DNA from 3 places in the Micromonospora sp. NPDC051141 genome. Region 3 is predicted to be linked to each of the others. Evidence: riboswitches for the same ligand, from Rfam matches in the RefSeq annotation. Region 3 holds a riboswitch; each other region holds the start of a gene.
The links. A riboswitch is a leader RNA that binds a small molecule or an ion and turns the genes downstream of it on or off. The one in region 3 is predicted to bind cobalamin.
Positions count from the first base shown of each region.

Region 1: it holds a riboswitch for cobalamin, as region 3 does, so the genes downstream of both, ACIA6B_RS18430 (ribonucleoside-diphosphate reductase subunit alpha) here and cobN (cobaltochelatase subunit CobN) in region 3, are expected to answer to the same signal.
Region 2: it holds a riboswitch for cobalamin, as region 3 does, so the genes downstream of both, ACIA6B_RS24795 (peptidase) here and cobN (cobaltochelatase subunit CobN) in region 3, are expected to answer to the same signal.

Region 1 is NZ_JBITFD010000009.1:84,992-88,258, reverse strand. It holds gene ACIA6B_RS18445 (hypothetical protein) at 1-92, shown strand, start outside; gene ACIA6B_RS18440 (cytochrome P450) at 44-772, shown strand; gene ACIA6B_RS18435 (PrsW family glutamic-type intramembrane protease) at 762-1,592, opposite strand; cobalamin riboswitch at 1,725-1,934, shown strand; gene ACIA6B_RS18430 (ribonucleoside-diphosphate reductase subunit alpha) at 2,056-3,267, shown strand, end outside.
Region 2 is NZ_JBITFD010000014.1:99,764-103,030, reverse strand. It holds gene ACIA6B_RS24805 (hypothetical protein) at 13-267, opposite strand; partial or broken gene ACIA6B_RS24800 (5-methyltetrahydropteroyltriglutamate--homocysteine S-methyltransferase) at 464-964, shown strand; cobalamin riboswitch at 1,218-1,353, shown strand; gene ACIA6B_RS24795 (peptidase) at 1,452-2,507, shown strand; gene ACIA6B_RS24790 (hypothetical protein) at 2,542-3,027, shown strand; cobalamin riboswitch at 3,102-3,250, shown strand.
Region 3 is NZ_JBITFD010000020.1:33,367-36,633, forward strand. It holds gene bluB (5,6-dimethylbenzimidazole synthase) at 1-639, shown strand, start outside; cobalamin riboswitch at 836-965, shown strand; gene cobN (cobaltochelatase subunit CobN) at 1,301-3,267, shown strand, end outside.

The DNA of each region.
Region 1 (3,267 bases), on a different contig from region 3:
TGGACGTGATCTGTGACCTGCTCGGCCTGCCGCCGACGACCGGATGCGGTTCCGCCGGTGGGGCGACATGTTCCTCGGCGCCGGCGACCTGAGCCGCGTGGAGGCGGCCCGGTCCGCCGAGGAGATGGGCGGCTACCTGTGGGAGCAGCTCGAACAGCGACGCGGCCGACCCGGCGACGACCTGCTCGGCCGGATCGCGACCGCCGCCGCCGACCAGCCGGTGGACGTCCAGATCAAGCTGCCGATCTCACTCGTGGTGGGTGGCTGGGAGACCACGGCCAGCTCGATCGCCACGTTCGTCCACGTGCTCCAGACCGAGCCGTACGGGCCGGCCGGCACCGGCTGGGCGTACCTTGTCGCGCACCCCGAACGGCTGGACGGCGCGGTCGCCGAGCTGGAGCGGCTGCACTCCACCGCGAACGGCGACGAGATGCCGCGGCGGGTGATGGCGGACGTGACGCTGCCCAGCGGTGCCCGGCTGGCGGCGGGCGACATCGTGGTCCCCTCACACGACGCCGCCAACCGCGACCCGGCGGTGTTCCCGGACCCGGAGCGGATGGACTTCGACCGCCCGCCCACCCCGCACCTGTCCTTCGGGCACGGCGCGCACTACTGCATCGGGGCCCACCTGGGCGCGCTGGAGGTCCGCACCGCGCTCGCCCTGCTGCTGCGGGAGCTGCCCGGCCTGCGCCTCGCGGTGCCGCCGGACGAGGTGCCCTGGAAGCCGGGCCACGCCATCCTCGGCCCGGTCGAGCTGCCGGTCACCTGGTAGCCGGCCCGCCCGCGACGCCGCCGACCGGCTCGGGCGCACCCGGCCACACCGTGGTCACCGCGCCCGGCCGCTCGCGGTCGAGGTGCAGGCGCAGCAGCAGCCAGCCCAGCGACACGCCGCCGATGAACAGGTACGCGGCCGGCGTGCCGAACGTGTCCCAGCAGGTGTGCAACGTGACCGCCGCGGCGAAGGTCAGCAGGAACGCGGCGAGCCGGCGTCCGCCGGGCGCGGCGGCGAGGGCGAACAACGCGCCGGCCGTGAGCCCGGTCCAGGACAGGTGCGCGGCCGGCGCGGTGAGACCGCGGATCAGCAGTGTCTGCTCGACCGCGCCGAGGTTGCCCTGCGACCCGACGAGCGTGGTGAACGCGTAGCCCATCGTCTCCAGCGCGGCGAAACCGGCGCCGGAGGCCACGCCGATCACCAGCCCCTCCCCCGGCGACCGGTGCCGCCGCCACAGCAGCAGGACGCCGACCGGCACGACGAGCTTCGCGGACTCCTCGATCAGGCCGACGAGGACCATCGGCAGCACGCCGAGCCGGTGCAGCGTGTCGTACTCCAACCAGCCGGCCGCGACGACACCGATCACCCCGCCGAGGAACGCGGCGAGGCCGACGATCGCGCCCGGGACCCGCCAGCGGCCGGACCGGCCCTCGGCGAACGTGAGGAACGTGGCCGGCGCGATCGCGGCGCCGAGCACGATCAGCGCGGGTACGAAGTTGATGTTCCGGGTGCCGATCAGGGTCTCCAGCACCAACAGGAACAGTCCGACGCCGACCAGCAGGACCAGGAGCCACGCCCAGCGGCGTCCGAGATTCGCCATGCCGCCCACTATCGTCCCCGGCCCCGGGGAGCGCCAACCGCGGGCGGCGTTCGTCCGGCATCGTGGACGGTGAGACGCAACCGACACGCCTGACCCGACATCTGGTGTTGCCCGCCGGGCATCACCGCCATATATGGTGTCCCCGCAGCTGGTTCGGCCGCGCCTCACCGGCGCGGCCGAGGCAAGAGGGAACCCGGTGGAAGTCCGGGACTGCCCCGCAGCGGTGAGTGGGAACGACCGCCGTCATCAGCACTGGGCCACCGGCCTGGGAAGCGACGGCCAGTAGGCGACCTCGTGTCACGCCCGCGAGTCCGAAGACCTGCCAGCGCGCCGTGCGCTGCCGCGTGCGGCGGTCGACGGTCGCGCGGGACGACCGACGCCAGCAGCCGGGCCGGTCCTGCGTGCCGTGCCCGTTGGCGTTCTCCCGCCGGCCGAGACCATCGGTGACAGCGAGGGAGAGGTCATGACGGTCGTACGGGAGAGTCAGCGGTCCGGTGTTACCGGGCCGGAGCAGCGCCGACTGGCGATGCGGGTCCGCAAGCGGGACGGCGACACCGAGCCGGTCGACGTCAACCGGATCGTCCGGGCGGTCGAGCGCTGGGTCGCCGACCTGGACGAGGTCGATCCGCTGCGGGTCGCCACCCGGACCATCAGCGGGCTCTACGACGGGGCGAGCACCGCGGAGCTGGACCGGTTGTCGATCCAGACCGCGGCGGAGCTGATCGGCGAGGAGCCGCAATATTCCCGGTTGGCCGCCCGGTTGCTGGCCGCGTACGTGGACGAGGAGGTCCGCGGACAGCAGGTGACGCGCTTCAGCGAGTCGATCGGGTACGCCCACGGGCTGGGGCTGATCGGTGACGACACCGCCGCGTTCGTGGCCCGCCACGCCGGTGAGCTGGACGACGCCGTGGACCCGGCCGGTGACCTGCGGTTCGAGTACTTCGGACTGCGTACCGTGGCGGACCGTTACCTGCTGCGGCACCCGGAGTCGCGGCTGGTGGTGGAGACGCCGCAGTACTGGCTGCTGCGGGTGGCCTGCGGGCTGTCGCACACCCCGGCCGAGGCGGTCGGTCTGTACCGGCTGATGTCCAGCCTGGCCTACCTGCCCAGCTCCCCCACGCTGTTCAACTCGGGCACCCGGCACACCCAGATGTCGTCGTGCTTCCTGGTGGACTCGCCCCGCGACGAGCTGGACTCCATCTACGAGCGCTACCACCAGGTGGCGAAGCTGTCGAAGTTCTCCGGCGGCATCGGCATCTCCTGGTCGAGGGTGCGTGGCCGGGGCGCGCTGATCCGGGGCACGAACGGGCGGTCGAACGGCATCGTGCCGTTCCTCAAGACGCTCGACGCCGGGGTGGCGGCGGTGAACCAGGGCGGCCGGCGCAAGGGCGCGGCCTGCGTCTACCTGGAGCCGTGGCACCCGGACGTGGAGGAGTTCCTGGAGCTGCGGGACAACACCGGCGAGGAGTCCCGGCGGACCCACAACCTCAACCTCGCCAACTGGATACCGGACGAGTTCATGCGCCGGGTCGAGGCGGACGAGGACTGGTCGCTGATCGACCCGTCCGACGCGCCGGAACTGCCCGACCTGTACGGCGAGGCGTTCGACGCCGCGTACCGGGCGGCCGAGAAGAAGGCGGTCCGCACGGTCCGGGCCCGCGACCTGTACGGGCGG
Region 2 (3,267 bases), on a different contig from region 3:
CCGGCGACGGTGTCACGTCGGGTCTCCGAGCGCCCTGGTAAGGCGCTCGCACATGCAGTGCGTCGGGTCCGCCTCGGCGACGATCGCCTCGATCCGCGCCAGGCGGGCCCGTGTCTGACGCAACTCGTGCTCCAACCGGTTGGCCCGGGCGGCGGTCGCGCCGACCTGCCTGCGGGAGGCGTCCAGTCGCTCGAAGTCCTCCGGCCGCATGGCGGTCCACTCGCTGCCGTCCACCACGAACGTCACCCTGTCGATCTTCTGACCCACCGGTTCCCCTCCGCCGTCGCAGGCCTGTGCCCGATGTCGCGACGCTACTCGGTCGCGCATCGACGATGCGGCAGCGAACGCCGCTCCCGAGGGCCGGGCAGGTCTGCCCACAGCACCTGTCGGGCGCATACGATGGGCGACGGCCCTCGACTGGTCCACCTACGCCCAGTCGCTGACCGACCGTTCGGTCAAGGGCATGCTCACCGGTCCGGTGACGATCCTGGCCTGGTCGTTCGTCCGGACCGACCAACCACTGGGCGACACCGCGGACCAGGTCGCGCTGGCGCTGCGGGAAGAGTGCCGGGACCTGGAGGCAGCAGGCATCCGGATCATCCAGGTCGACGCGCCGGCGATCCTGGAGACTCTGCCGCTGCGGCGGGCCGACCAGATGGCCTACCTGGACTGGGCGGTCGGTGCGTTCCGGCTGGCCACCTGCGGGTTCGCCGACGGCACGCAGATCCACACCCACCTGTGCTATTCGGAGGTCGGTGAGGTCATCACCGCCATCGACGCCCTCGACGCCGACGTCGCCAGCATCGAGGTGTCCCGGTCGAAGATGGAGGTCCTCGACGATCTCGCCGCGATCGGCTACCAGCGCGGTGTCGGGCCCGGGGTGTGGGAGATCCATTCGCCCCGGGTGCCGTCCCGGGGCGAGGTCGTGGACGCGCTGCTGCGGGCGGCGGCGGTCCCCGCGCAGCGGCTGTGGGTCAACCCCGACTACGGGCTGAAGACCCGCGGCTACCCGGAGTCGAGGCGTCGCTGGAACACCTGGTCACTGCGGCGGTCGAGGTACGCGGCAGCTAACCGGCGCGCCGGGTGGAGTGGCGGCCCGCTCCACCCGGCCCGCGGCACCGGCCGATCCCCACGCGCGGCGAGCAGACGGCGGTTACTGTCCGCTGACGGCCGACGACGGATTGACATGGGTGGTCGCGGCCAGCCAGACTGTCGCCACAACTTAACCAAACGCGCGTCCGTGCGGGGGAAGTCCGGTCGAAGTCCGGCGCTGGCCCGCAACGGTAGGCCGTCCGAGGTGGCAAGTCACCCGGCGGTGAGCCCGAATACCCGGCGTACGCGCGCATCCGCTCCCCCACCCGTCGTGGCCCACGGGTCGGAGTCCCGGTCGACTCCGCGTACCGCCGGTCGGCCGGGTTTCTGACGACCGCCGGGCCGGAAAGGCGCTTCCGATGGTCGTCCGCCTGAGCCGGCATCCCCTGCTCGCCCTGTTCTGCGGCGTACTCGCCGCCCTCACCCTCGCCGCCCCCGCATCCGCCGTGACCGGACGGGTAGCCGCCGTCCCCGGCCCGAACCGGCCGGAGGCCGCCGCCGGGTGGCTGGCCCGGCAACTCGTCGACGGAGAACGCTTCGAGGTGGTCTTCGACGGCGTCGCGTACCCGGACCAGGGGCTGACCCTGGACGCGGTGTTCGCCTTCGCCGCCGCCGGTGTCGCCGACGACTCCGCCGCGCGGGCCCTGGCCTGGGTCACCCGACCCGACGTCCGGGACGGTTACCTCGGCGACGGCGCCGCCGAGGCGTACGCCGGGGCGACCGCCAAGCTGGCCCTCGCCGTCGAGGTCCGCAGCGGGAACCCGACCGACGTCGGCGGGGTCGACCTGATCGCCCGGTTGCGGTCGCTCCAGGCGCCCACCGGGCGATTCTCCGACCGGTCGGCCTACGGCGACTACAGCAACGCCTTCAGCCAGTCCTTCGCCCTACTCGCCCTGGATCGCACCTCGCAGGGTGCGCCACCGGTAGCGGCTGCATGGCTGGCCGGCACCCGGTGTCCCGACGGGGGCTACCCGGTGCTGCCCGCCCAACCGACGTGCCACTCCGATGTGGACGCTACCGCCCTGGTTGTGCAGGCGCTGCGGGCCACCGGCCGCCGAGCCGACGCCGCCGCCGGGTTGCGCTGGCTGGTCTCGGTGCAGCGACCCGACGGTGGCTTCGCCAATGCGGACGGCGTCCCGAACGCCAACAGCACCGGCCTCGCCGCGCAGGCACTGCGCGCCGCCGGCCGGCCGCTGGCCTGGGCCCGGGCGCACCGGTTCCTGGCCGGGCTGCAGGTCGGTTGCGCGTCGACGCCAGACCGGCGGGGCGCGGTCGACTTCGACGGCGGCGCGTTCGACCCGGACACCGCCGCCCGCGCCACCGCCCAGGCCGTCCTCGGCCTCACCGGCACCGGCTACGCCGACCTGTCGGCCGCCGGCGCCGCCCCCGGCGCACCCGTCCTCGCCTGCCCGTAAGCGCCCTGCCATCCGACCACCTTCAGGAGGATCCGTGTCCCTTCGTCCATCCACCATCCGGGCCCGGCTCGCCGGTCTGCTGACCGCCGCGCTGGCCGCCGTCGCCCTGACCGCCGTCGAGCCCGCGCCGCAGGCCGCGCAGGCCGCGGCCTGCACCGGCACCTCGGGGGTCACCGTCGTCGTCGACTACGCCGCCCTCGGCGGCGGCATCCAGGTCGGCTGTGCTCCCGGCGACCCGGCGACCGGGATCGCTGCTCTGCAGGGTGCCGGGTTCACGGTCACCGGCACCCAGCGCTGGGGGCTGGCGTTCGTCTGTCGGATCAACGGCAAGCCGACCGCCGCGACGGACCCGTGCGTCAACACCCCACCGGCCACCGCCTACTGGTCGTACTGGCATGCGCCGCACGGCGGCCCCTGGTCCTACAGCTCCTCCGGCGCGGCCAGCTACAACCCCGCCCCGGGCAGCGTTGAGGGCTGGTCGTTCGGCGCCGGCGCCGCACCGGGCATCACCGCCCCCTGATGAGCCGCGCCAGGGCGGTGACCGGCATCGCAGCGGGTCCCGGTCACCGCCCTGGCGCCGGACGGCGTCCGGGCGGTACGGTGACCGCACCCGGTGTACGCCGGGGACACAACTGCATACGTCCCGTGTGGGGGGAAGCCGGTAGAAGCCGGCGCTGACCCGCAACCGTGAGCGAGAGCCTTCTCGCGAGCCGGAACGCCTCGCCTGGGACGAGCGGCTTCCACTGTCGAGGTCTACAGG
Region 3 (3,267 bases):
ATCAGCGACATCTACGACGTGATCCACCGTCGCCGCGACGTCCGCGGCCAGTTCACCGGCGAGCCCCTCGACCCCGGTGTCCTCGACCGGGTCCTGGCCGCGGCGCACGCCGCGCCCAGTGTCGGACTGTCCCAGCCGTGGGATTTCATCCTGGTCCGTGACCGGGACCTGCGCGAAGCGTTCCACCGGCACGTCCGGGCCGAGCGTGACACGTTCGCCGCCACTCTCGACGCCGAGGCGGCCCAGCGGTTCTCCCGCATCAAGATCGACGGGATCATGGAGTCCACGCTGTCGATCGTGGTGACCTACGACCCCGACCGTGGCGGCCCCGCGGTCCTGGGCCGGCACGCCATCGCCGACGCCGGCCTGTACTCCGTGTGCCTGGCCATCCAGAACCTCTGGCTGGCCGCCGCCGCCGAGAACCTCGGCGTCGGCTGGGTGTCGTTCTACCGCGAGCGGTTCCTCCAGCGGTTGCTCGCCATTCCCGCGGGCATCCGACCCGTCGCCTGGCTCTGCCTCGGCCCCGTCACCCACCTCGAAGCGGTGCCCGATCTCGAACGGCACGGCTGGCGTCGTCGCCGCCCCCTGGGCGCGGCGATCCACCACGACCGCTGGAACCCCGGATCGGTCACCGGCTGACGTCGGTCCACCGGGTCGGGGCCGGTGGCCCGGCCGGCATCGCGCGGCAGGGTCACCGGCCCGGGTGATCGTGACGGCGTCCCATCCGGAGAAACCGATCAACGCATTTCGATGGCGCGATCGCGCCCACCCCTGGCGGGAGGGGCGTTGACCCGGGGTCGGAAGGTGTGGCAGCATTCGCGGCCTGACGGCAGTGAAGGAAGCCGGTGCGATTCCGGCGCGGTCCCGCCACTGTCACCGGGGAGCGATCCCCCCTCGCGAGTCACGGCCGTGTGCGTGCGGCTGGAAGGCCGGGGGAGAGCGTCGATCCGGAAGCCAGGATACTTCGGCCGTCGGACGTACCCCAGGGCGTGGACACCCGAGGAGGACCCGATGACGCACGGCATCTCTTTCATCGACGATCATCGTCATGACCCGCACGGTGGACGCTCCGCCGCACCCGTCGCCCGGCAGGGCGCCGGTCGTGCCGGCATGCCCCGCGCCGGCGCACCCGGGACCGTGGACCCCTTCGGTCGGGGCGCCTGCCGCCGGCGTTGACCGCTCGCCGACCCGCGTCCCGGTGAGTCGCGCCGCGGGTCGCCGCACCCGCTGACGCCGCTCCCCTCCCGCTTCGCCCCGGTCGCCTCCGTGCGACCCCGAGCGTCACTCTCCGGAGTTTCCCGTGCGCATCCTGTTGCTCTCCACCGCCGACACCGACCTGTTGGCCGCCCGCGCCAGCGACGCCGACTACCGGCTCGCCAACCCCGCACGGGTCGCCGCCGACGCGGTGCCCGCGCTCGTCGACGGCGTCGATCTCGCCGTCGTACGCCTGCTCGGCGGCCGGCAGACGTGGCCGGACGGGCTGGCCGCCGTGCTGGCCGGCGGCGTCCCCACGGTGGTGCTCGGCGGTGAGGCGCTGCCCGACGCGGAGCTGATGGCGGTCTCCACCGTGCCGTCCGGTGTGGTCACCCAGGCGCTCGCGTACCTGGTCGAGGGCGGCCCGGCGAACCTGGGCCGGCTGGCCCGGTTCCTGGCCGACCGGGTGCTGCTCACCGGCGAGGGCTTCGCCCCGCCCGTGCCCACCCCGGCCTACGGCGTGCACGGCGATCCGGAGATCGTGCCCGGCCGGCCCACCGTGGGGATCGTCTTCTACCGGGCGCACGCGCTGGCCGGCAACACCGGCTTCGTCGACGTGCTCGCCGACGCGGTACGGGCCGCCGGCGGGAACCCGCTGCCGATCTTCTGCGGCTCGCTGCGGGGGTTGACCACCGGCGCCGGTCCGCTCGGACTCTTCGGCCGGTGCGACGCGCTGCTGGTCACCGTGCTCGCCGCCGGCGGAGCGGTGGCCGCGGACGCCTCCGGCGGCGGCGACGAGGACGCCTGGGACGTCGGCGCCCTCGCGGCGCTGGACGTGCCGGTGATCCAGGCCCTCTGCCTCACCAGCACCCGCGAGCAGTGGGCGGGCAGCGACGCCGGACTGTCCCCGCTGGACGCCGCCATGCAGGTGGCCATCCCCGAGTTCGACGGCCGGATCATCACCGTGCCGTTCTCGTTCAAGCGGATCGACGCCGACGGGCTCTCGGTCTATGCCGCCGACCCCGACCGGGCCGCCCGGGTGGCCGGCATCGCGGTCCGCCACGCCCGGCTGCGGCACGTGCCCGCCGCCGACAAGCGCGTCGCGGTGGTGCTCAGCTCGTACCCGACCAAGCATTCCCGGGTCGGCAACGCGGTCGGTCTGGACACCCCGGCCTCCGCCGTCCGGCTGTTCGCGGCGATGGCCGAGGCCGGCTACCACCTGGGCGACGCCCCGCCACCCGACGACGGCGACGCCCTGATCCACGCGTTGATCGCCGCGGGCGGCCACGACGTGGAGTGGCTCACCCCGGAGCAGCAGCGCGCCGCCGAGGCCCGGATACCGGGGCGCACGTACCGGCGGTGGTTCGACGAGTTGCCCGCCCCGCTGCGCGAGCGGATGCGGGAGCACTGGGGTGAGCCGCCCGGCGAGCTGTACACCGACGGCGGGGACATCGTGCTGGCCGGCCTGCGCTTCGGCAACGTGGTGCTGCTGATCCAGCCGCCGCGCGGCTTCGGGGAGAACCCGATCGCCATCTACCACGACCCGGACCTGCCGCCCAGCCACCACTACCTGGCCGCGTACCGCTGGCTCGCCGCGCCGGTCGCCGACGGTGGGTTCGGCGCGGACGCCGTGGTGCACCTGGGCAAGCACGGCACCCTGGAGTGGCTGCCCGGCAAGGGCCTCGGCCTGGCGGCCGACTGCGCCCCCGACGCGGTGCTGGGCGACCTGCCGCTGGTCTACCCGTTCATCGTCAACGATCCCGGTGAGGGCACCCAGGCCAAACGGCGTGCCCACGCCGTCGTGGTCGACCACCTGGTGCCGCCGATGGCCCGGGCCGAGACCTACGGAGACCTGGCCAGACTGGAGCAACTGCTCGACGAGTACGCCACCGTGCAGGCCCTCGACCCGGCCAAGGCGCCGACCGTGCGAACGCAGATCTGGGACCTGGTCTGCGCCGCCGAACTGCACCACGACCTGCACGCCGAGGCGATGCCCGACGCCGACGACTTCGACGACTTCGTGCTGCACCTCGACGGCTACCTCTGTGAGGTCAAGGACGTGCAGATCCGCGA